DNA from 3 places in the Pseudogulbenkiania sp. MAI-1 genome. Region 1 is predicted to be linked to each of the others. Evidence: predicted binding sites of a transcription regulator. Region 1 holds the regulator's gene; each other region holds the start of a gene.
What was found. Region 1 encodes sigma-54, which starts transcription at its own class of promoters, with help from an activator protein. Its sites were predicted from a motif close to CTGGCACGCTTCATGCTT; they were not measured.

Region 1 (7,652 bases):
GCCCAGCGAGGGGCTGGAGCGGGTGTCCACGCTGATGGCGATCTGCTCGTAGCCGTAGGTGGCGTAGATGGAAACCGCTTCCTGCAGCATGGTGGCCGGCAGGTTGTCGACGCAGTAGTAGCCAGCGTCTTCCAGGGCGCGCAGCGCTACCGATTTGCCCGAACCGGACAGGCCGCTAATCAGTATCAGGCGCATGCTCTTGTTCCCGGAGGAAGTTGGTATGCCGTTCGATGAACTCGCGGGTGCTGTCGATGCCGCGCAATTGAAGGATGTAGTTGCGCACGGCGGCTTCCACCAGGACCGCGAGGTTGCGGCCGGCCGCCACCGGCAGCACCACCTTGCGCACCATCACGCCGATGATGTCCTGGGTTTCCGACTGGATGTTGAGGCGGTCGAGCGCCTGCATCGCCTGGTCGTTGGCCTTGACCAGGTGGATGATCAGCTTGAGCACCTTCTTCGGCCGCACCGCGGTTTCGCCGAAGATGGTGCGGATGTTCAGGATGCCCAGGCCGCGCACCTCGAGGAAGTCGCGCAACAGCGGCGGACAGCGGCCTTCCAGCGTTTCCGGGCCGATGCGGTAGAGTTCCACCGCGTCGTCGGCCACCAGGCCGTGGCCGCGCGAGATCAGTTCCAGCGCCAGTTCGCTCTTGCCCATGGCCGAGTCGCCCATGATCAGCACGCCGATTTCCAGCACGTCGAGGAACACCCCGTGCAGCACGGTCGAGACTGCCAGCGCCCGCGCCAGATAGATGCGCAGCACATCCATCAGGTAGGGGCTTTCCAGCGGCGTGGTCATCAGCGGCACGTTATGGGTGTGGCAGTAGTCGCGCAGCAGCTTGGGTACCGGCTGGCCGTTGGCCACCATCACCACCGACATGCTCTTGTGGAACAGCTGGTCGAGCGCGGTCTTGGCGGCGGATTGTTCGAGCCGGTCGAGGTATTCGACCTCGGCCAGGCCCAGTACCTGTACCCGGTTGGGGTGGATGAAGTTGAGGTGGCCCACCAGCGCCAACAGCGGGCGCTGTTCGTCGTTGCCGATCAGGTTATCGGCGCCGCCGGTGCCGGCGACCCAGCTCAGGTTCAGTTTGTGCTGATTGTCGTGGTAGAGCTTGCGAACGCTTATGCTAGGCATGGGGGGACCATTCGGTCAGCAGGGTGTAGAGCTCGTCGGCGCTCTGGGCGGCCAGCAGTTGCTCGCGCAGCGGCCGGCTGGAAAAAACCTGGGCCAGTTCGGACAGCACCTGCAGGTGCAGGTCGGTGGCCTGTTCCGGGACCAGCAGCACGAACAGGATCTGGACCGGTTTGCCGTCGGGGGCGTCGAAGGGGATGGCCGACTTGAGGCGGATCAGCACGCCGGCAGCCTCTTTCAGGCCGCGGGCACGGCCGTGCGGAATGGCCACGCCTTGCCCCAGCCCGGTGGAGCCGAGCTTTTCGCGCGCGAACAGGCATTCGAACACTTCACTACGCGCAATGCCGCGGGTGTTCTCGATCAGGAGTCCCACCTGTTCGAAGACGCGCTTCTTACTGGCTACGTCGAGATCGAGCAGGACATTGTCCCGGGTTAGGATTTTGCCGATCAGGCTCATAGGGGTCTGTTGAGAGCTGCCAAAAACCTGACGATTCTACGTTGCTTTGGTGTGACAGAGAAAGGATCGTGCAAAGCAAAGCGGGAACCTCCCGGCTCCCGCTTTACCAATCAAGGATTTAGAGTGTGGCTTCCGGGGCCGGGGAAGGGGCTGGCGTCACCCGGTGCTCGCTCAGTTTTTCCTTGTGCTTGAGCACCTGGCGGTCCAGCTTGTCCATCAGCAAGTCGATGGCGGCGTACATGTCCGCGTCGGTCGCCTCCACGTGGATGTCCTTGCCGGAGAGGTGCACGTTGACTTCGGCCTTCTGGACCAGCTTGTCCACAGACAGGGTCACCGCCACGTCGATCACATGGTCGACATGACGGGTCACGCGTTCGAGTTTGCTTTCTATGTAATCACGCAGCGGTTGGGTAACGTCGAGGTGGAGACCGGTTACTTTGAGGTTCATACCTTACTCCTTCTTGTGTTGACTGCCCGGCAGAAGCTGCCGGGCATGCTGATGATTCAGTTCAAGGTCAGAGGACCTTGCGCAGATTGACCGGTGGAATCTGCATGGCTTCACGATACTTCGCCACCGTGCGCCTGGCAACCTGTATGCCCTGTTTGGCCAGTTCGTCCGCCAGGGCGCTGTCGGACAGGGGCTTGGCCGGGTTTTCCGCTTCGATCATCTGGCGGATGTGCGCCTTGATGGCGGTGGCCGAGCATTCACCGCCGCTGTCCGTTTCCAGTGCGCTGCCGAAGAAATACTTCAGCTCGAACAGGCCGCGCGGGCACAACAGGTATTTCTGCGTCGTCACACGGGATACCGTGGATTCGTGCAGCTCCAGCTCATCGGCGATGTCGCGCAGGATGAGCGGACGCATGGCGACTTCTCCGTGTTCAAAGAACGCTTGCTGTCTTTCGACTATAGATTCCGCCACTTTGAGGATGGTGTCAAATCGTTGCTGAATATTCTTCACCAGCCATTTGGCCTCTTGCAGGCGGGCGCTCAATTCGCCGCCGGCGCCGCGGTTCTCGCTGAGCATCTGGGCGTACATCTGGTTGACGCGCAGGCGCGGCACGGCGGCGTTGTTGAGCTCGGCGCGCCAGCGGCCCTTGACGCGGCGCACGGCGATGTCGGGGATGATGTAGCGGGTGTCGTCGGCGCCGAAACCGGCCGCCGGGCGGGGGTTGAGGCGGGCGATCAGGGCCTGCGCCGCTTTCAGTTCCACGTCGCCGACATCGAGCAGGCGCTTCAGGCGGGTATAGTCGCGGTTGCCCAGCAGGGTGAGGTGCTCGCTGACGATGGTGCGCGCCAGCGCCTTGCCGGGGGTGCTGTCCGGCAACTGGGCCAGTTGCAGCGCCAGCGATTCGGACAGCGAGCGGGCGCCGACGCCCTGCGGTTCGAATTGCTGCAGCAGTTTCAAACCGAACGCCAGTTCGTCTTCCTCGATGCCGAGTTCCAGCGGCAGCGAGGCGGCCAGTTCCTGCAGGTCGGTCGTCAGGTAGCCGTCTTCGTCCAGCTCTTCGATCAAGAGCTGCACGATGGCGCTGTCGCGTTCGGGCAGGGCGATTTCTCCCAGCTGCGCCAGCAGGTGTTCGCGCAGCGTGACCGGGCGCGGCACGTTGGCCATCGGGTCGTAATCGTCGTCGCCGTCGTTGCTGCGCCGGCTGCCGCTACCCCAGTCGGTCAGTTCGCCGCCGGTGTCGCCGCTGTCCGTGTCGTGGCGTTCCGCTTCGGCTTCGCCGCCGGCGGTGTCGGCCGGGGCGCTCTCGGCGGCCGGTTCGTCGCCCCGCTCCAACAGCGGGTTGTCCTGCAGGAAGCGTTCCACTTCGGTTTGCAGGTCGACGGTGGACAGTTGCAGCAGCCGGATCGACTGCTGCAGTTGCGGGGTCAGCGTGAGTTGCTGCGAGACCTTGAGCTGTAGCGACTGCTTCATGGCGATTACAGGTGGAAGTGTTCGCCGAGGTAAACCTGGCGAACTTTTTCATTGTCGACGAGGGCCTGCGGCTTGCCGGAGGCCAGCACCGCGCCGTCGCTGATGATGTAGGCGCGGTCGCAGATGCGCAGCGTCTCGCGCACGTTGTGATCGGTGATCAGCACGCCGATGCCGCGTTCCTTGAGGAAGGAGATGATCTTCTGGATGTCGATCACGGCGATCGGGTCGACGCCGGCGAACGGCTCGTCGAGCAGGATGAAGCGCGGCCGGGTGGCCAGCACGCGGGCGATCTCGACGCGGCGCCGCTCGCCGCCGGATAGCGCCAGCGCGTTGCTCTCCCTGAGGTGGGCGATGTTGAGGTCGTCCAGCAGCAGCACCAGTTCCTTTTCCAGTTCCTCGCCCTTGAGGCCGGCGATCTCGAGGATGGCGCGGATGTTTTCGTCCACCGTCATCTTGCGGAAGATCGACGCTTCCTGCGGCAGGTAGCCCAGCCCCAGGCGTGCGCGCTGGTGCATCGGGAAGTGGGTGATGTCCTGCTCATCGAGCAGGATCTGGCCGTCGTCGGCCCCGACCAGGCCGACGATCATGTAGAAGCTGGTAGTCTTGCCGGCGCCGTTGGGGCCCAACAGCCCGATCACCTCGCCGCTTTCGATGCTGAGCGAGACGTCCTTGACCACGGTGCGCTTCTTGAAGCGCTTCTTCAGCCGGGTGACGTTCAGTACGCTGGCGGTCATGGCTGTTGTCCGGTGGTTTGCGGCTGCAGGATGACGGTGATGCGGCCCTTGTTGGGGCCGGTGGCGGCGCCGCCCTTGACCTGGTAGGTCTGGCTCTGGGTGTTGTAGGTGATGACCTCGCCGATCACCAGGTCCTCACCGCGCTTGACGCGGGCGTTGCCGGTGAGCACGGCGGTGTTGGTGATGCCGGTGTAGTCGAGGCGGCTGGCCTGGCCTTCGATGTATTCGTTCTTGTCGTCCATTTTCTGGCGGAAGGTGACTACCTTGCCGGTGGCCTGCACCGTCTGGTTGCCCTTGTCGTCGCGGGTGACGACGACGCGGTCGGCGTTGACGCGCAGCGTGCCCTGCGTCACCACGACGTTGCCTTCCCACACGGTCACGCCTTTCAGCTGGTCGAGCGTGCCGCTGTTGGCGTTGATTTCGATCGGTTTGCTCTGGTCGGCCTTTTCCGCCAGGGCGACGGTGGTGGCGCACAGTCCGGCCAGCATGGCCAGCGTCAGGGTGAATTTATTTCGCATAGACGACTCTTGCCTTCGAGAGCAGTTTCAACAGGCCGGCGCGCTGATCGTAGCTGAAGCCGACCGATCGGGCTACCGACGTGCCGTAATGGATGGTGACCGGCGCCGCGGAGCGGGCCAGACGCTTATCGATGTCGACGTGCATCGCCGAGGTGTCGACCCGGGTCTCCGGCTGCCTGGCGTCGGCTGGCTTGAACAGCGTCACCTGGCGGTCGAAGAAGGCCTGGCGGGTCTTGTTGTTGTAGCGGCCGCTCTGGCCGCGCACATCGTATTGCAGCACGCCGGCTTCGAAGATCCGCAGCGCGGGGGCGTCGAAGAACAGGTCGTCCTTGCCTGGGTACTGCCACATGCGCTGGGCGCTGAGGCGGTCCTGCACCTTGCCGGTGGCGTCGAAGCGCTGGGCGGTGAAGCGTTCCGCCACGAATTCCGGCTTGTTCGGGTCGAGCGCATGCACCTCGGGCGTCCAGCGCGAGATCTGGTCGAGCCAGAACGTCAACAGGCCGGTCAGCGCCAGGAGGACGACGGGGAACAGCCGCTGGGCGCGGAGGATCATGCCAGATACCTGTCCATCACTTCATCGTAGCTGCCCTGGGCCTGCATGATGAGTTCGGAGAGTTCGCGCACCGCGCCCTGGCCGCCGCCGAAGCCGGTGACGTAGTGGGCGTGCTGGCGCACCAGGCTGGGGGCGTCGGGTACCGCCACGGCGAGGCCGACGCGGCGCATCACCGGCAGGTCGACCACGTCGTCGCCGATGTAGGCACAGGCGGAGGCGTCGATGCCGGTTTCGGCCAAGAGCTGCTGGAAGGCCTCGACCTTGTCGTGGATGCCCTGGTAGTAGTAGTCGATGCCGAGGCCGCGCGCGCGGTGCTCGACGCAGCGCGCGGCGCGCCCGGTGATGATGGCGAGCTTGACGCCGGTGCCCTGCAGCATTTTCAGGCCGTGGCCGTCGAGGGTGTTGAAGGCTTTCAGTTCTTCGCCGTCCGGGGTGAAATAGATGCGGCCGTCGGTCAGCACGCCGTCGACGTCCATGATCAGGAGTTGCACCTTGCGGGCGAGTTCGTGAATCGTTTGCATGGTTGTCCTTATACGATCCGGGCCTGGAGCAGGTCGTGCATGTTGAGTGCGCCGACCAGCCGTCCGGTGTCGTCCACGACCAGCAGGCCGTTGACCTTGTGGGTTTCCATCAGCTTGACCGCTTCCGAGGCCAGTCGTTCGGCGCGGATGGTGCGCGGCTGGCGGAACATCACGTCGTCGATGGCGAGGCCGGACAGGTCGAGCGTCTTGTCCAGCGTGCGGCGCAGGTCGCCGTCGGTGAAGATGCCGGCGAGATTGCCCGAGGCGTCGACCACGGCGGTCATGCCGAGGCCCTTCCTGGTCATTTCCAGCAGCGCATCCTTGAGCGTGGTGCCGCACTGCACCACCGGCAGGGTGTCGCCGGCGTGCATCAGGTCGCGCACGTGGACCAAGAGGCGCCGCCCCAGGCTGCCGCCCGGGTGCGACAGGGCGAAGTCTTCTTCGCGGAACGAGCGCGCTTCCAGCAGCGTCACCGCCAGCGCGTCGCCCAGCGCCAGCGCCGCGGTGGTGCTGGAGGTGGGGGCCAGCCCGAGCGGGCAGGCCTCCATCTCGACGCCGGCGTCGAGGTGGATGTCGGCTTCGCGCGCCAGCGTCGATTCGGGGCGGCCGGTCATGGCGATCAGGGTGATGTCCTTGCGCTTGAGCGCCGGCAGCAGCGCGATGACCTCGTCGCTCTCGCCCGAGTTGGAGAGCGCCAGCAGCACGTCGCCGTCGGTGATCATGCCGAGGTCGCCGTGGGCGGCTTCGGCCGGGTGCACGAAGAACGCCGGGGTGCCGGTGCTGGCCAGCGTGGCGGCGATCTTGCGGCCGATGTGGCCGGACTTGCCGATGCCGGTGACCACCAGCCGGCCGGCGCAGGCGAGGATGGCGTCGATGGCCGCGAGGAAGGCGCCGTCGAGCCGGGCACGGAGCGCGAGGATGGCGTCGGCCTCGATCTCGAGCACCCGTTGCGCCTGTTCCAGGCGCTCATGCTGTCGTGTCTTGTTCATAGGGCGAAAGTATATCAAGGTTATAATCCGAATAGTCGCGGCCTGGTGCATCTTTTGCTTGGGCGCGTTTGGCCAACCCCTTCTCTGTCCTGGAAAGACCATCCTCGATGCATTCGCTTGCGCCCATTGTCCTCGTGTTGTTGAGCGCCGTGCTGGCGGTGACCTTGTGCCGTACTCTCAAGGTGCCGCCGATGCTGGGCTACCTGGTGGTGGGCTTCCTGGCCGGACCGGGGGTGATGCAGCTGATTCCGGACGGGGATGAGACGGCCTTCCTGGGTGAGATCGGCATCGTGTTCATGATGTTCTCGATCGGGCTGGAATTTTCGCTGCCCAAGCTCAAGGCGATGCGCCAGTTGGTGTTCGGCGTCGGCCTGGCGCAGGTGCTGCTGACGCTGCTGTTGATCGCCGGGGCGGTCGGCGCGCTGCTGGATGCGCCGCTGGCGGGCTTTGCCGTGGGCGGGGCGCTGGCGATGTCGTCCACCGCGATCGTCAGCAAGCTGTTGACCGAACGGCTGGAGCTCAACCAGCCGCACGGCCAGCTGGCGATCGGCGTGCTGCTGTTCCAGGATCTGGCGGTGGTGCCGCTCTTGATCCTGCTGCCGGCCTTCGCCGGCGGCAGCGCCACGCTGGGCATGGACCTCTCGCTGGCGGCGCTGAAGGTGGTGGCGGTGATGGCGGTGCTGTTGTCCTTCGGCCAGCGCCTGATGCGGCCGTGGTTCCACCTGGTGGCACGGCAGCGTTCGGGCGAGCTGTTCATGATCAACGTGCTCTTGGTGACCTTGGGGGTGGCCTACCTGACTGAGTTGTCGGGGCTGAGCCTGGCGCTGGGGGC
Region 2 (7,652 bases), 1.9 Mb from region 1:
AGCGAGGCAGCGGCCGTGGCGGGTTATCTGGAAGAGCTGGCAACCGGCCTGCGCGGGGCTGTGCTGCGATTCAAGACCTGAACCCGATAAGGAGGGAAGCATCATGGAAGCGATCGCAAGCAGCATAGGGCTGTTGGCGGCGGCCGGCACGGCACTGGGCTGGGCCCAGGGACGTGAACGGTCTGCCCGCCGGGCCCGGCGACACCTGAGCCTCGACGCCGTGCGCCAAGGCATCGCCCTGATGACGGTGATGCAGCAGCATCGTGGTATGGCCGCCGCGCTGCTCAGCGGCGACACCGGCTTTGCCGTGCGGCTGGCCGACAAGCAAAGGGAGGTGGAGGGCAGGCTGGCCGAACTGGGCGCCTGTTTTGCTCGCGTTCCGGCCCTCGCCGCCGGCGGACGCCGGCTGGAGGCCATCCGGGCGGCGTGGACGCAGCTGTGCCAGGAGGTGAGGGGATATACGGCGGAACAGAGCTTCGCCGTCCATACCGCGCTGGTGCAGCAGGTGCTGTACCTGTTGGGCGACATCGGCGAGCGCGGCGGCTTGCTGGAGGCGCGCTCGCCGGCCGTGGCGGCGCTGGCCGAGGTGCTGCTGCTGCGCCTGCCGCTGCTGGCCGAGAGTATCGGCCAGGCCAGGGCGCTCGGCACCGGCTTCGCCGCCCAGGGCCGCTGCGGCGCCGTCGGTCGCATCCGGCTGAGTTTGCTGGAGAGGCGTATCGGCGAATGTCTGGCCGGTCTCGGTGTCGTGCTCGACAGCCCGTCGCTCGTCGCTCCCGCGCAACGCTGCCGGCAGCAGGTGTGGCACCTGTCAGCCTCGATCGAGGCCGATCTGATCGGTGTCGAGCGCATCACGCTGGCGCCGGATGCCTACTTCCGCTGCGCGACCGAGGCTATCGATGCTTGCCTGGCGCTGTGGCAGGCGGCGGAGCAGGTCACGCGGCGGGCGCTGCCCTAATCCGACGGCAGCGGGGCTTCCTCCGTGTGCGGGTCGTGGCCGGATGTTGCTGACGGTGCGCCGCTGACGCGGTTGCGCCCGCCATTCTTGACCAGGTAGAGCGCGCCGTCGGCCCGCGACAGCAGACTTCCGCCCATGATGACAATGGGGTCATCAGTATGGGTGCTGGCATATGCCGGGTTTTTGGATGAAATTCTTATTCATCATGGTGATGAGTGGTGGCAGAGCAAGGGAAGGGGATGGGGAAGGCGGCTTAACAATTGTTAGTACTTCTTAACAGCATGGGTGGACGATCGCCGTTAAGATGCCGCCGTCAACTCTCGAAATAACGCTAAGGAACATAGCCATGAACAAGAACCGTTGGATGGTCGCTTTGCTGGCCGGCAGCCTGTTGGTGACCGGTTCAGCGTATGCCATGGACAGCAACGCCGTGCTCGGCGGTGCTTTGGGTGGCGGTGCTGGCGCCGCGGTAGGTTCGGCGCTGGGCGGGCGCGAAGGGGCGGTGATCGGTGCCGCGGCCGGTGCTGCCCTCGGCACGGGCATCGCCACCCGTCCCGAACCGCGCCGTACCGTGGTGGAACATCGCTATGTCGAGGTGCACAAGCACAAGAAGTGGCATCGTCACCCCCGCCACCCACACGACGATTAATCTCGCATCGCTTGTGTCAGCAAGGCGTAACGCCGGTGTCCGGGTCTCCCCGGCCCGGCGTTTTTGTTGGGCGTCAGTCTTGCCGTTCCGGATGGCGGTAACAGCTGACCAAGTGATCGTTGACCACGCCGACGGCCTGCAGGAAGGCGTAGATCACCGTGCTGCCGACGAAGTTCATGCCGGCCTTCTTCAACTCCTTGCTGATGGCGTCGGATAAGGGCGTGGACGCCGGGCACTCGGCGAGGCTGGTCCAGCGGTTGACCACCGGCTGGCCGTCGACCTGGCGCCATAGCCAGGTGGCGAAGCTGCCGTGCCGGCGTTGCAATTCGAGGAACACCCGGGCGTTGCGGATAGCACTGTGGATCTTCAGCCGGTTGCGCACGATGGCCGGATCCTGCAGCAGCCGCTCGACGTCGGTCTCGCCCATCGCCGCGACGCGTACCGGGTCGAAACCGTGAAACGCCGCGCGGTAGCCCTCGCGCTTGCGCAGGATGGTAATCCACGACAGGCCGGCCTGGGCGCCTTCCAGCACCAGCATCTCGAACAGCTTGCGGTCGTCGTGCACCGGCACGCCCCATTCCAGGTCGTGGTAGGCCACGTAGAGCGGGTCATCGCCGCACCACGGGCAGCGCATTGCAGTATTCATGGTCATCGGCCAACCTTAAAGTAAGCTCACGTTGCGTTGCGCGTTCGTCGAACCGAATCGTTTGCCGGCTTTTGGCCTGCGACGGGTGCACGCAGATCGTGGACAGGTAGTTTGCATGGAAATAGTATCGACCCGGCATGGTGCTTGCTTCACCTTTTCTGTGCAATAGGGAGATGACAGTGCTGACGGTAATGCTGGTTAACGACGGTTCGGGCAAGGCGGCCGCGCTCAAAGAGGCGCTGACACAGGCCGGCGTGCGTGTGATCGCAGAGGTGGAGGTGTCGTTGCGGCTGGGCGAGATGATCGACAGCATCCGCCCCGACATTGTGCTGATCGACTCGGATGCACCATCGCGGGACATGCTGGAGCATGTCTGCGTCGTCAGCGCGCACAGCGAGCGTCCGGTGGTGATGTTCACCGACGACACCCGCCGCGACACCATCCGCGCCGCGCTCGCGGCCGGGGTGGCGGCCTACGTGGTGGGCGATGTGGTGCCCGAGCGCATCCAGCCCCTGCTCGAGGTGGCGATAGAGCGCTATTCACTGGACAAGGAGCGGCGCGAGGAGCTGGACGACATGCGCCAGCGGCTGGCCGACCGCCAGGTGGTGGAGAAGGCCAAGGGTCTGCTGATGCAGATGAAGGGTATCGGCGAGGACGAGGCCTACCGTCAGCTGCGCGAGCGGGCGATGAAGTCGCAGAAGAAGCTGGGCGACGTGGCGCGCGAGGTGGTGGAGCTGGCGAACTGGCTCAAAGGTTGAGCGCGCTCTGGTGCACGTTGCACGTGTGCAGTGCACAAAGATGGTGGAGATAAATAACTTTTCCTTTTAAATCATAAAATTAGCGGCTGGCACGGTAGTTGCGTATAGCGCAATCACCGGGTAAGTCGCCAATGGCGGCGGCGCTACCCAGACGGGCAACGGCGCCTGTCGACCTCGCTCCTAACCAATGGAGCGGGACGACAGGCGCTTTTTGTTTTTCGGCTGTTTTTTTCTGCAATGAGGGAGAAGGAAATGGATAACAAGCGCACATCGATCGATACCAGTTTGCCGGCCGTGCCGGAGCGTCGTGATTTTCTCAAGGGAGCACTGTCCGTCATGGGGTCCACCACCTTGCTAGCCGCCTTGCCGGCTGGTATCGCCACCAGCGCTTGGGCGGCCGGCAGCGACAAGCCGGAAAAAACCGAAGTCAGAGTCGGCTTCATCCCGCTCACCGACTGCGCCTCGGTGATTGTGGCCTCCAAGATGGGCTTCGACAAGAAATACGGCATCACCATCGTGCCGTCCAAGGAGGCGAGCTGGGCCGCGGTGCGCGATAAGCTGGTCAACGGCGAACTGGACGCCGCGCACGTGCTGTACGGGTTGATGTACGGCGTGCACCTGGGCATCGGCGGGCCGAAGAAGGACATGGCGGTGCTGATGACGCTGAACCAGAACGGCCAGGGCATCACGCTCTCCAACCAGCTCAAGGCCAAGGGCGTGACCTCCGGCGCGGCGCTCGCCAAGCTGATCAAGGCCGAACCGCGCGAATACACCTTCGCCCAGACCTTCCCCACCGGCACCCACGCCATGTGGCTCTACTACTGGCTGGCCGCGCAAGGCGTCAATCCGATGAGCGACGTCAAGACCATCGTCGTGCCTCCGCCCCAGATGGTGGCCAACATGCGTGTCGACAACATGGACGGCTATTGCGTCGGTGAACCGTGGAATGCCCGCGCCATCGCCGACAATATCGGCTTCACCGTGGCCACCACCCAGCAGATCTGGGCCGGCCACCCGGAAAAGGTGCTGGGCAGCACCGGCGACTGGGTGAAGCAGAACCCGAATACCGCGCGCGCCTTGGTGGCGGCGCTGCTGGAAGCGTCGCGCTACATCGACGACGTCAAGAACCGCGCCAGCGTGGCCAAGCTGATCTCCGACAAGGCCTATGTCAATGCGCCGGAACCGGTCATCGAGGGGCGCTTCCTGGGGTCCTACGAAGACGGCCTGGGCAAGAAATGGCAAGACCCCAACCTGATGAAGTTCTTCGACGAGGGCAAGGTCAACTTCCCGTATCTCTCCGACGGCATGTGGTTCCTGACCCAGCACAAGCGCTGGGGTCTGTTGAAGGCCGACCCGGACTACCTGGGCGTGGCCAGGCAGGTCAACCAGATTGCGCTCTACAAGGAGGCCGCGGCGCTGGCCAAGGTCGCGGTGCCTCGCTCCGACATGCGCTCGGCCAAGCTGATCGACGGCGTGGTGTGGGACGGCAAGGACCCGAAAGGCTACGCCGCTTCGTTCAAGATTCGTGCCTGAGACCAGAGCTAGGGGGAAACCATCATGCAAGCCATCAAGCATGAAGCCAGTGTCGTGACCGGCACGGAGGGCAAGACCGTGGAACACAAATTGGCGGCCCGCGCCGCGTCCAAACGCCGTTTCCCGTCGCTGGAATCGGCCGATACCTCACCCGCCGTGCGCTTTCTGGTGCAGGCGATCAAGACCGTGGTGCCGCCGTTGCTGGGTCTGGCGCTGCTGGTGCTGGTCTGGTCCGTGGTTGCCAAATCGAGTGGCGGCCTGCCGGGTCCGGCGAGCACCTGGGAGTCGGCCAAGCTGCTGTTCGCCGACCCGTTCTACCAGAACGGGCCGAACGACCAGGGCGTGGGCTGGAACATTCTCAACTCGCTCGGGCGCGTCGGTGTCGGCTTCGGCCTGGCGGCGCTGGTGGGCATTCCCGCCGGCTTCATCCTCGGCCGCTTCGCCTTCGTCTCGGCGATGTTCGCGCCGGTGATCAGCCTGCTGCGCCCGGTATCGCCGCTGGCCTGGCTGCCGATCGGTCTCCTGGTGTTCAAGGCCGCGAGCCCGGCCTCGATCTGGGTGATCTTCATCTCCAGCGTGTGGCCGATGATCCTCAACACCGCCGCCGGGGTGCGCGCAGTGCCGCAGGATTACCTCAACGTGGCGCGCGTGCTGCGGCTCTCGGAGTTCAAGGTGTTCACCACCATCCTGTTCCCGTCGGTGCTGCCGCACGTGCTGACCGGGGTGCGCCTGTCGATCGGCGTAGCCTGGCTGGTGATCGTGGCGGCCGAGATGCTGACCGGTGGTGTAGGCATCGGCTTCTGGGTGTGGGACGAGTGGAACAACCTCAACGTCGAGCACATCATCATCGCCATCTTCATCGTCGGGCTGGTCGGGCTCTTGCTGGAGCAGGCGCTGATCCTGCTGGCCCGCCGCTTCAGCTTCGGTCAGGGAGTGTAAGCCATGGAAAAATTCGTCGAATTGCAGGGCGTGGGCAAGAGCTTCGATAGCCGCAAGGGCCGGTTCGTGGCGCTGCGCGACGTCAACCTGACCATCCGCCAAGGCGAGTTCGTGTCGCTGATCGGCCACTCCGGCTGCGGCAAGTCCACCGTGCTCAACATCGTCGCCGGGCTGTACGATCCGAACGCCGGTTTTGCGCTGTGTGGTGGGCGCGAGATCGACGGGCCGGGGCCGGAGCGGGCGGTGGTGTTCCAGAACCACAGCCTGCTGCCGTGGCTGACCTGTTACGGCAACATCTACCTTGCCGTGGAAAAGGTGTTCGGCCAGCGCGAGAACAAGTCCCAGCTCAAGGCGCGCTGCGAGGCGGCGCTGGCGCTGGTCAACCTGAGTCACGCCAGCGACAAGTACCCGCACGAGGTGTCGGGCGGCATGAAGCAGCGCGTCGGCATCGCCCGTGCGCTGGCGATGGAGCCCAAGGTGCTGCTGATGGACGAGCCGTTCGGCGCGCTCGACGCCTTGACCCGTGCCAACCTGCAGGACGAGTTGGTGAAGATCGTCGAGGCCACCCAGGCCACCGTGGTGATGGTGACGCACGACGTGGACGAGGCGGTGCTGTTGTCCGACCGCATCGTGATGATGACCAACGGCCCGGCCGCCACCGTGGGCGAGATCCTCGAGGTGGACCTGCCGCGCCCGCGCGACCGGCTGGCGCTGGCCAACGACAGCGCCTACCACGGCTACCGCAGCGCAGTGCTGGAGTTTTTGTATCAGAAGCATCTGCGACCGGCAGCGTGAATCCAAGGCCGTAGTACCTGCTGAAACAGGTTCTATCTATGTGGTGGTAACGCGAGGCGGGGAAGACGAGAGTCTTCCCCGCTTTTTTCATGCTCCGGACGGGGCGATGTTCCCGGCTGGTGCATCGGCGCACTTGTGCAGTGCGCCAGCGCTGGACACCAGGCGGAATGAGACCGTCCAGGCCCTCCTGGGACGGCTGACAGGGCTGGCACGTTAGTTGCTAGATCAATCTCGAACAATTCAGCTCCGGCAAGCCAGGCCAACGGAGGCCAGGCCAGCCGGGGAGCAGGGAAGGACCGATGCGGGTCTTTCGCCTGGCACGGACAACGGCGTCCGCTACCCGCAGTGAACACTGCGCGGCAGCGGGCGCTTTTTTTTGGGGTCGCGGTGGCAGCTTCGCACCGATAACGGGAGTAAGGTACATGAACAAGAGTTTCTGGAAGGCCGGCCATTGGCCCACATTGCTGGCCGCGTTTCTCTACTTCGATTTGAGCTTCATGGTCTGGTACATCCTCGGACCGTTGGCGATCCAGATCGCCGACGACCTGGCGCTCTCCGCGCAGCAGCGCGGCATGATGGTGGCCACGCCGATCCTGGCGGGTGCGGTGCTGCGCTTCGGCATCGGCGTGATGGTGGACCGCCTGTCGCCCAAGACCGCCGGCATCATCGGCCAAGTCGTGGTGATCGCCGCGCTCGGCGTGGCCTGGCATTTCGGCATCCACTCCTTCCACCAGGCGCTGCTGCTGGGGCTGTTCCTCGGCGTGGCCGGCGCCTCGTTCGCGGTATCGCTGCCGCTGGCCTCGCAGTGGTACCCGCCGGAGCATCAGGGCAAGGCGATGGGCATCGCCGGTGCCGGCAACTCCGGCACGGTGTTCGCCGCCTTGCTGGCGCCGGGCCTGGCCGCCGCTTTCGGCTGGGAGAACGTGTTCGGCTTCGCGCTGATCCCGCTGTCCATCGTGTTCGTGGTGTTCTGTCTGGTGGCCAAGAACGCCCCGCAGCGTCCGGCTCCCAAGGCGCTGGCCGACTACCTCAAGGTGCTGGGCGACAAGGATAGCTGGTGGTTCATGTTCTTCTACTGCATGACCTTCGGCGGCTTCGTCGGCCTGGCCGGCGCCTTGCCGGGCTACTTCCACGACCAGTACGGCCTGAACGCCGTGACCGCCGGCTATTACACCGCCGCCTGCGTGTTCGCCGGTTCGATGATGCGCCCGCTGGGCGGCGCGCTGGCCGACCGCATCGGCGGCATCCGCACCCTGCTGGTGATGTACACCATCGCCGCGGCGCTGCTGGGCGTGGTCGGCTTCAACCTGCCGCAGGCCTACGCCGCGCTGGCCCTGTTCATCGGAGCCATGCTGGCCCTCGGTTGCGGCAACGGCG
Region 3 (7,652 bases), 2.3 Mb from region 1:
CGACAACCTGCAACAGGCTCATCAGCGGGCCGGGAGGCGTCGGTGCCGCGGTGGCGGCGGCGGCCGGCAAGGCCAGCAACGACAGCAGCAGGCCCCGCATTATTTCTGCAGCCGGCGGATGCGTTCGGCCGGGGTGATGATGTCGGTCAGACGGATGCCGAACTTGTCGTTCACCACCACCACCTCACCCTGGGCGATCAGGCAGCCGTTCACCAGCACGTCCATCGGCTCGCCGGCCAGGCCGTCCAGTTCGACCACCGAGCCCTGGGCCAGCTGCAGCAGGTTGCGGATGGCGATACGGGTGCGCCCCAGTTCCACGGTGAGCTGCACCGGGATGTCGAGGATCATGTCGAGGTTCTGCGGCACGCTGGCGCTGGCCGCAGGGGCGCCGAATTCCTGGAACAGCGCGTGGGCCGGCTGCACCGTGGCTTCGGACGGAGACTGGGCCTCGGCCGACTCCTGCTCGGCCATGGCGGCCGCCCAGTCGTCCATCGACACCTCTTCTTCGCCCATATTCGCTTGTTGCTCGTCACTCATTGTTGCTCTCCTCCGGCCTTGGGCTCGGCCAATTCGTGCGCCCCGGCCAGAATGGTTTCCACCTTCAGGGCATAGCGCCCCTGCACCGTGCCGTAGGTGCATTCGAATACCGGAATCCCCGACACGTCGGCAATGATCTTCTCCGGCACTTCCAGCATCACGACATCGCCCTTCTTAAGATTGAGCACCTGCCCCAGCGTCACGCTGGTACCGGCCAAAGTGGCGACCAGGTCGACCTCCGCCGCCTGCACCTGACGCGACATCAGGTTGACCCAGCGGTTGTCCACCTCGGTACGGTCGGCCTGCATCGTGCTCGACAACACGTCACGGATCGGTTCGACCATCGAGTACGGCAGGCAGACGTGGAACTCGCCGCCGCCGGCGCCCATCTCGATATGGAAGGTCATCGCCACCACCACCTCGGTCGGCGTTGCGATGTTGGCGAACTGCGTGTTCATCTCCGAGCGCAGATAGACGAACTCGATCGGGTAGACCGGCTCCCAGGCCTTCTGGTACTCGGTGAACACCACCTCCAGCAGGCGCCGGATGATGCGCTGCTCGGTCGGGGTGAAATCGCGCCCCTCGACGCGCACGTGGTAGCGGCCGTCGCTGCCGAACAGGTTGTCCACCACCAGGAACACCAGGTCCGGGTCGAAGATCAACAGGCCGGTGCCGCGCAGCGGCTTGACGTGAACCAGATTGAGGTTGGTCGGCACGACCAGGTTGCGGATGAACTCGCTGTATTTCTGCACCCGCACCGGCCCGACGGAGATTTCCGCGTTACGCCGGATGAAATTGAACAGGCCGATGCGCAGGTTGCGGGCGAAACGCTCGTTGATGATCTCGAGCGTCGGCATGCGCCCGCGCACGATCCGCTCCTGACGACCGATGTCGTAGGCACGGATTCCCTGGGAGTCCTGGCCGGTATCGTCTTCGGCCTCTTCTCCCGTGACCCCTCGCAAAAGGGCATCTACCTCATCCTGGGAGAGGATATCGTCGGCCATGGCTTACTGCGTCTGGATGATGAAAGCGGTGAACAGGATGTTTTCCACCGGTTCCTCTTCGCCCGCGTCCATCGATTCGTTGATGATCTTCTTGACCTGGGCCTTGAGCTTCACCTTGCCCTCGGGGGTGGCCAGTTCGTCCGGCGACTTGGACGACAGCAAAAGGATCAGGGCGCTGCGGATCTTGGGCATGTACTCGGTGAATTTCTTCTTGGTTTCCTCGTCGGCCAGTTCCGCCTGCATGTCCACCTGCAGCATGTTGCCGCCATTGCCGGCCAGGTTGACGACGAAGGTGTCCAGCTTTTCGAAGATCGGCGGGCCTTCTTTCTTCTTGGGCTTCTCGGCCGCCTGTTCGGCATGGGCGTCGCCAGCCGATGCGTGCAGGCTGGTGAACATATAGGCCGCCAGCCCCCCCACGGCGACAAGAACCAGCAGCAGCAGAGCGATGACGACGATCATCAGCTTGTTGCCACTCCCCCCTGCCTTTTTCTCGGCTTTCTTTTCTTCCGCCATAAAACCTCAGTCCGTAACTTGCAGTCTTCAAAATAGTATTTTTTACTATTTTCCAGAAATCCCGGCGGACTGGATAGAGGTAATGACAAATTAGTGTGAGTTATTCATCAACTTAGGGGCGGCACCGGCCCGCCCAGCGGTCGAAATGATGAGTAGCACGCCTGATTCAGGCGAAAATGCTCAATACATTCCGCGACCGATTGATCAGCGACAAGGTATCGCTGCCCTCCACGGCCTGGTCCTCCGGCTCGCGCGAGGCCTTGGCCTGGCGCTGCGACTGACGCGGGTCTCCCCCCGACTGGCCGCTGGACACCTGGGCGTCGGCCAGTTGCAAGCCGCTTCCTGCCAGCATCGTGGCGAGCTTGGGCAAGCTGTTTTCCACCGCTTCGCGCGCTTGCGGAGTGGCAACGCTGAAGGTTACCTGGACCTGATCCTGATTGAGCTTCAGGGTGACGTCGATCGGACCGAGCTCGGGCGGATTGATCTGGATCTGGGCCTTGTCGGCCTTGACGCTGACCAGCGACAGCATCTGCTCGCTCATGGCCTTGGACCAGTTGCTGTCGCTGATCGGCAACGGCAGCACCTTGGCCTGGCCGGCCTCGGCGGGCGGCTGGGTCGCCCCGCTCGCCGCCGCCTGAACCGGCAAGAATTGTCCGAATGCAGCACCGTCCACCGGCAATTTTTGCGCCTCTGCCGCAAGGGGCTTATCGCTCACCAGCCCGGCCAGGAGCCCCTCCTGCACCTCGTCCCCCGGCGCGACAGAGGCCACCTCGGGTTCCGTATTCAGCCTCAGCTCGGACGTGACGGCGGCCTGCACCGGCTGCAAGGCCACGATCTGCCCAGCCGGGACCAACTCCTCCGGCAGCACGCTCTTCTTGGCCGATTTCTTGCCGCTGGCCGCGCTCTCCCCTTCCGTCCCGGCGCTCGGGGCCGCCGCCGACAGCGCAGTCAGTTGGCTCAGTTGCTGGCCGAGCAGGCCGGCGAACAGCGTGTTACCGACGGCAATGTCCTCACCGGCTGCCGCACTGCTCTGCGCGGCCAGCCCCTTGGGGCTCACCGCCGCTTGGGAAAGGATGGAAATCGTCATGACCAAAGGCTTCCAGCTAAAAGATGGTCATGGAAAAGCAAGTTCCAGGCCAGCCTTTCGAGCACGGATGCTGCCGGCACCTATCGCGGCACCTTCGACACCGTACCCTCCCCCTACTCCTCGTGCTGCTTGTCCCAAAAACGCCGGGTGGCAAATTCATCGCTCAATTTCTGCTGGCGCTTGCTTTCGAGCACCGCCTGGCGCGCCTGCTCGCGCTCGATCAGCGTCTCGAAGGCCTTCAGCTGTTTGCGCTCGTTGTTCCACGCCTGCCGCGCCAGCAAAAAGGTCTGCTTGCAGCGGTCCACCTCGGCCTGCTGACTGTGCATGGCTTCGTCCAGCCGGGAGATGAAGCGGCGGAAATCCTGCCACTGCGCCACCGGCATGCCGCGCTCCCCGCTCTGCTGCAGTCTTTGCCGGTATTCATTGCGGAAGGCATCGAGCTGCTCCAGCCGTGACAATGCCTCAGTCAGCCGGGCCTGGGCCTGGCGCATGCGCTCGGCGGCGGCCTCCTGCTTTTCTTCGGCCAGTCGGACCAACAGCGCGTACTTGCTCGGTTTCATCGCCGCGACTCACTACGCCAGGGTGCTGGCCAGTTGCTCGAGACAGGAGTCGTAGCCATGGGACTCGTGCATGGGCTGGGTGAGGAAGCCGACCATCGGCAGCTGGCGCCGGATCGCCTCGTCCAGCATCGGGTCGGAACCGGCCACGTAGGCGCCGACGCTGATCAGGTCGCGGTTGCGCTGGTAGCGCGAGTAGAGTTGCTTGAAGCGGCGCGCCAAGTCCATCTGGCGCGGCTCCACCACGTCGACCATGACCCGGCTGATCGACTGTTCGATGTCGATGGCCGGGTAATGACCGGCCTCGGCCAGCTCGCGTGACAGCACGAAGTGACCGTCCAGGATGGCGCGGGCGGCATCGGCGATCGGGTCCTGCTGGTCGTCGCCCTCGGACAACACGGTGTAGAAGGCGGTGATCGCCCCGCCGCCGGCAGCCCCGTTGCCGGCACGCTCGATCAACTGTGGCAGGCGCGCGAACACCGAGGGTGGATAGCCCTTGGTCACCGGCGGTTCGCCGATGGCGAGCGCGATCTCGCGCTGAGCCATGGCATAGCGCGTCACCGAGTCCATCAGCAGCAGCACGTCGAGCCCCTGCGCGCGGAAGTATTCGGCCAGGGCCGTGGCGTAGGCCGCGCCGTGCAGACGCATCAACGGAGGAGTATCGGCCGGCGCGGCGACGATCACCGAGCGCGCGCGCCCTTCCTCGCCGAGAATGTTCTCGATGAAGTCCTTGACCTCGCGCCCTCGCTCGCCGATCAGGCCGACCACCACAATGTCCGCCTTGGTGAAACGCGCCATCATGCCGAGCAGCACGCTCTTGCCGACGCCGGAGCCGGCGAACAAGCCCAGGCGCTGCCCGCGGCCGACGGTCAACAGGCCGTTGATGGCGCGCACGCCCACGTCGAGCACGGTGCGCACCGGCGAGCGTTCCAGCGGATTGAGCGGCTGGCTGTACAAGGGGAAATAGGCTTCGGGCTGCAGCGCGCCCTTTTCGTCGAGCGGCCGCCCCAGCGAATCGAGCACCCGGCCCAGCAGGTTGAAGCCGACCGGCACTTGGCGCCCCGCCGAGCCCGAGAGGCTGGCCGGCGCGGCCCCCTGGCCGAAGACCGGGGCGTGCTGCGCCACCAGCGGCCGCACCTCGGCCCCCGGCAGCAGGCCCTGGACGTTGGTCAGCGGCATCAGGAACACCTTGTCGCCGGCAAAGCCGACCACCTCCGCCTCGACGGCATGGCCATCCGGCAGGGACACGGTGCAGGCGCTGCCCACTGGCAGCTTGAGGCCGACCGCCTCCATCACCATGCCGGTGACCCGCACCAGCTTGCCGCAAGTCTGCCACAGCGGCGTCCGGTCGGCCACGCTGCGGCACTCGTCGAGAAAGCGCCGCTGGCGCTCAAGCAGCTGGTGAGTCATCGGTCGACGGCTCCAATCCCAGGGCCGACTTCAACGCGTCGAGACGGGCGGTCAGGGTCAGGTCCAGGCGCAGATGGGCGGTATCGATGATGCAACCGCCGCGCGCGATGGACGGGTCGGGCAGCCATTGCCAGACGGTTTCGGGGGTTTCCTGCTGCAGGAAGGCGCGCGCCACCTCCAGGTCGTCGGGATTGACGCGCAGACGCGCCTGCCCCAGCGTGGCGGGCAGGTCGGACAAGGCCTGGCGCAGCACCGACTCGAGCGCGCAGGGATCGCAGGCCAGATGCGCCGCCACCAGCCGCTCGGCCAGGCCGACCGAAAACGACAGGATGTCGTGCGCGAGCTCCGCCTCCATCCGGTTCAAGCCATCGGCAAACTGGTCGGCCAGCGCCTGCAAGGGCTCCCAGTGCCGGGCGAAGGTGGCCGACACCTCCGCCAGCGCCTCGGCCTGCCCCTGCAGCCGCCCTTCGGCGAGACCAGCCTCGTGCCCCGTCTGCCAGGCTTCCTGATGGATGGCCTCCAGTTCGGCGGCCGTGGGATAGGAACTGGGCGGCGCCTCCTCTGCCGGATCGCCCTCCTCGGACGCGGCTAAGGGAGGGTCCTCGTCCGGCTCCGGGCTCTCGCCCTCCGCCGCGACGGCAGGCTCCTCCGCGGCGCGGGGGGCCGGCGCGGCGGCGTCCTGGAAACTGGCCGGCGACCAGGCGCGCCATTCGGTGACCTGCTCGCCGGGGATGATCGAGTTACTCGACGAGGCCTTCATCGCCACCCTTGCTGCCTAGCACGATCTGGCCGTCGTCGGCCAGTTTGCGCACGATCTTGAGAATCTCTTTCTGCTCCGCTTCCACCTCGGACAGCTTGACCGGCCCCTTGGCCTCGAGGTCGTCGCGCAGCATTTCCGCCGCCCGCTGCGACATGTTGCGGAAGATCTTGTCCTTGAGCTCCTGGCTGGTGCCCTTGAGCGCCACCACCAGCGAATCGGTCTGCACCTCGCGCAGGATGGTCTGGATGGAGCGGTCGTCGATGTCGAGGATGTTCTCGAACACGAACATCTTGTCCTGGATGCGCTGCGCCAGTTCCGGGTCGTGCTCGCGGATGTAGCCCAGCGCCGAAGCCTCGACGTTGCCGCCCATGAAGTTGAGGATTTCCGCCGTGAGCGCGATGCCGCCGGCGGCGCTCTTCTTGATGCGGTCGGAGCCGGACAACAGTTGCGTCAACACGTCGTTCAGCTCGCGCAAGGCCTGCGGCTGCACCCCTTCCAGCGTCGCGGTGCGGATCAGCACCTCGTTGCGCAGGCGCTCGGGGAAGTAGCCCAGGATGGCGCTCGACAGGTCGGGGTCGAGGTGCACCAGGATGGTGGCGACGATCTGCGGGTGCTCGTTCCGGATCAGGTCGGCCGCCGACGACGGGTCCATCCACTTCAGGCTCTCGATGCCGCTCTGGTCGTTGCCCTGCATGATCTTGTCGAGCAGGTTGGAGGCCTTGTCCGCGCCCAGCGCCTCGACCAGCACGTTGCGCAGGTATTCATCGGAGGCGCCGAGACTGGCCCGCGCCTGGCACTCCTCGCGGAACTGGTTGACGACCACGTCGATGTCCTCATGGCTGAGGTTGTTGATCGACGCCATGGCCAGCGAGATCTTCTGCACCTCCTTGGGCCCCAGGTACTTGAACACCTCGACGGCCTCGGCCTGCCCCAGGCTGAACAGCAGCACCGCGCTGCGGTGCACTCCGTTATCACTCATCGGAACTGATCCATTCCTTGATGATCTGCGCCGCCATGCGCGGATCGGATTTCACCAGTTCGCGCGCGGCTTCCAGATTGCTCATGTACTGACGGCGCTGCCGTTCGCGTGGATCGAGGTTGGCTTCCTCGGCCGCCGCGGCCGCCTCGCCCTCTTCGCCGGCCACGGCCAGCAGACGGCCGGGCGCGCCGGCGGCTTCCTCTCCTTCGGCGGCCGCCGGGCCCTTGTCGGCCTTGGGCGGCTTGAGCACGTCGCGCACGATCGGGCGCACCACGCCGAACAGCAGGTACAGCACGGCGATCGCCAGCAGCAGGTACTTGACCAGATCGGTGGCATTGCTGCTGACGTAATCGACGACCTTATCCTGCAGCGAAGGCGGCGGGGCGTTGCCGGCAAACGCCGCGTTGACCACGTTGAGCGTATCGCCACGCTCCGTGTTATAGCCCATGGTCTCGCGCACCAGGTTGTTGACCTGCTGGATCTCCTGGGCGGTGAGCGGGGTCGGTTTGACCTCGCCGTTGCGGTCCGGCATCAGGCGGTAGTTGACCACCACCGCCGCCGACAGGCGCTTGAGCACGCCCTTGGGCAGCTTGGTGTGCTGAATGGTCTTGTCGACTTCGTAGTTGGTGATGAGCTGGCGCTCCAGTGCGCCGTTCTGTCCCAGCGCCTGTCCGGACAGCGTGGCCGTCCCCGGGGCGGCCCCGGGCGGCAGGGTGATCGGCGCCGAGGCGGCCGAAGGCGGCTGGTTGGACAGGGCGCCCGGCACGCCGCCCGGCAGCGTGGCGCCGCTGCCCAGCTTCTCGAC

Region 2: a site for sigma-54 is predicted at 3,095-3,112, ahead of PSEMAI1_RS0106940 (CmpA/NrtA family ABC transporter substrate-binding protein). Genes of this name have one in related genera too.
Region 3: a site for sigma-54 is predicted at 3,177-3,194, ahead of PSEMAI1_RS0105270 (flagellar hook-length control protein FliK). Genes of this name have one in related genera too.

Annotation. Positions count from the first base shown of each region.
Region 1 covers NZ_AZUR01000001.1:3,436,993-3,444,644, reverse strand. Annotated here, with positions in the region: gene rapZ (RNase adapter RapZ) at 1-195, opposite strand, end outside; gene hprK (HPr(Ser) kinase/phosphatase) at 176-1,132, opposite strand; gene ptsN (PTS IIA-like nitrogen regulatory protein PtsN) at 1,125-1,586, opposite strand; gene hpf (ribosome hibernation-promoting factor, HPF/YfiA family) at 1,705-2,034, opposite strand; gene PSEMAI1_RS0116100 (RNA polymerase factor sigma-54) at 2,102-3,505, opposite strand; gene lptB (LPS export ABC transporter ATP-binding protein) at 3,511-4,239, opposite strand; gene lptA (lipopolysaccharide transport periplasmic protein LptA) at 4,236-4,757, opposite strand; gene lptC (LPS export ABC transporter periplasmic protein LptC) at 4,747-5,310, opposite strand; gene kdsC (3-deoxy-manno-octulosonate-8-phosphatase KdsC) at 5,307-5,831, opposite strand; gene PSEMAI1_RS0116075 (KpsF/GutQ family sugar-phosphate isomerase) at 5,840-6,820, opposite strand; gene PSEMAI1_RS0116070 (monovalent cation:proton antiporter family protein) at 6,928-7,652, shown strand, end outside.
Region 2 covers NZ_AZUR01000001.1:1,504,704-1,512,355, forward strand. Annotated here, with positions in the region: gene PSEMAI1_RS0106910 (methyl-accepting chemotaxis protein) at 1-81, shown strand, start outside; gene PSEMAI1_RS0106915 (nitrate- and nitrite sensing domain-containing protein) at 104-955, shown strand; gene PSEMAI1_RS21715 (hypothetical protein) at 952-1,092, opposite strand; gene PSEMAI1_RS0106925 (hypothetical protein) at 1,302-1,604, shown strand; gene PSEMAI1_RS0106930 (DNA-3-methyladenine glycosylase I) at 1,678-2,250, opposite strand; gene PSEMAI1_RS0106935 (ANTAR domain-containing response regulator) at 2,424-3,008, shown strand; gene PSEMAI1_RS0106940 (CmpA/NrtA family ABC transporter substrate-binding protein) at 3,261-4,541, shown strand; gene ntrB (nitrate ABC transporter permease) at 4,566-5,480, shown strand; gene PSEMAI1_RS0106950 (ABC transporter ATP-binding protein) at 5,484-6,275, shown strand; gene PSEMAI1_RS0106955 (NarK/NasA family nitrate transporter) at 6,698-7,652, shown strand, end outside.
Region 3 covers NZ_AZUR01000001.1:1,136,409-1,144,060, reverse strand. Annotated here, with positions in the region: gene fliO (flagellar biosynthetic protein FliO) at 1-100, opposite strand, end outside; gene fliN (flagellar motor switch protein FliN) at 100-537, opposite strand; gene fliM (flagellar motor switch protein FliM) at 534-1,541, opposite strand; gene PSEMAI1_RS0105275 (flagellar basal body-associated FliL family protein) at 1,545-2,054, opposite strand; gene PSEMAI1_RS0105270 (flagellar hook-length control protein FliK) at 2,221-3,141, opposite strand; gene fliJ (flagellar export protein FliJ) at 3,255-3,701, opposite strand; gene fliI (flagellar protein export ATPase FliI) at 3,714-5,108, opposite strand; gene PSEMAI1_RS0105255 (flagellar assembly protein FliH) at 5,089-5,868, opposite strand; gene fliG (flagellar motor switch protein FliG) at 5,849-6,847, opposite strand; gene fliF (flagellar basal-body MS-ring/collar protein FliF) at 6,840-7,652, opposite strand, start outside.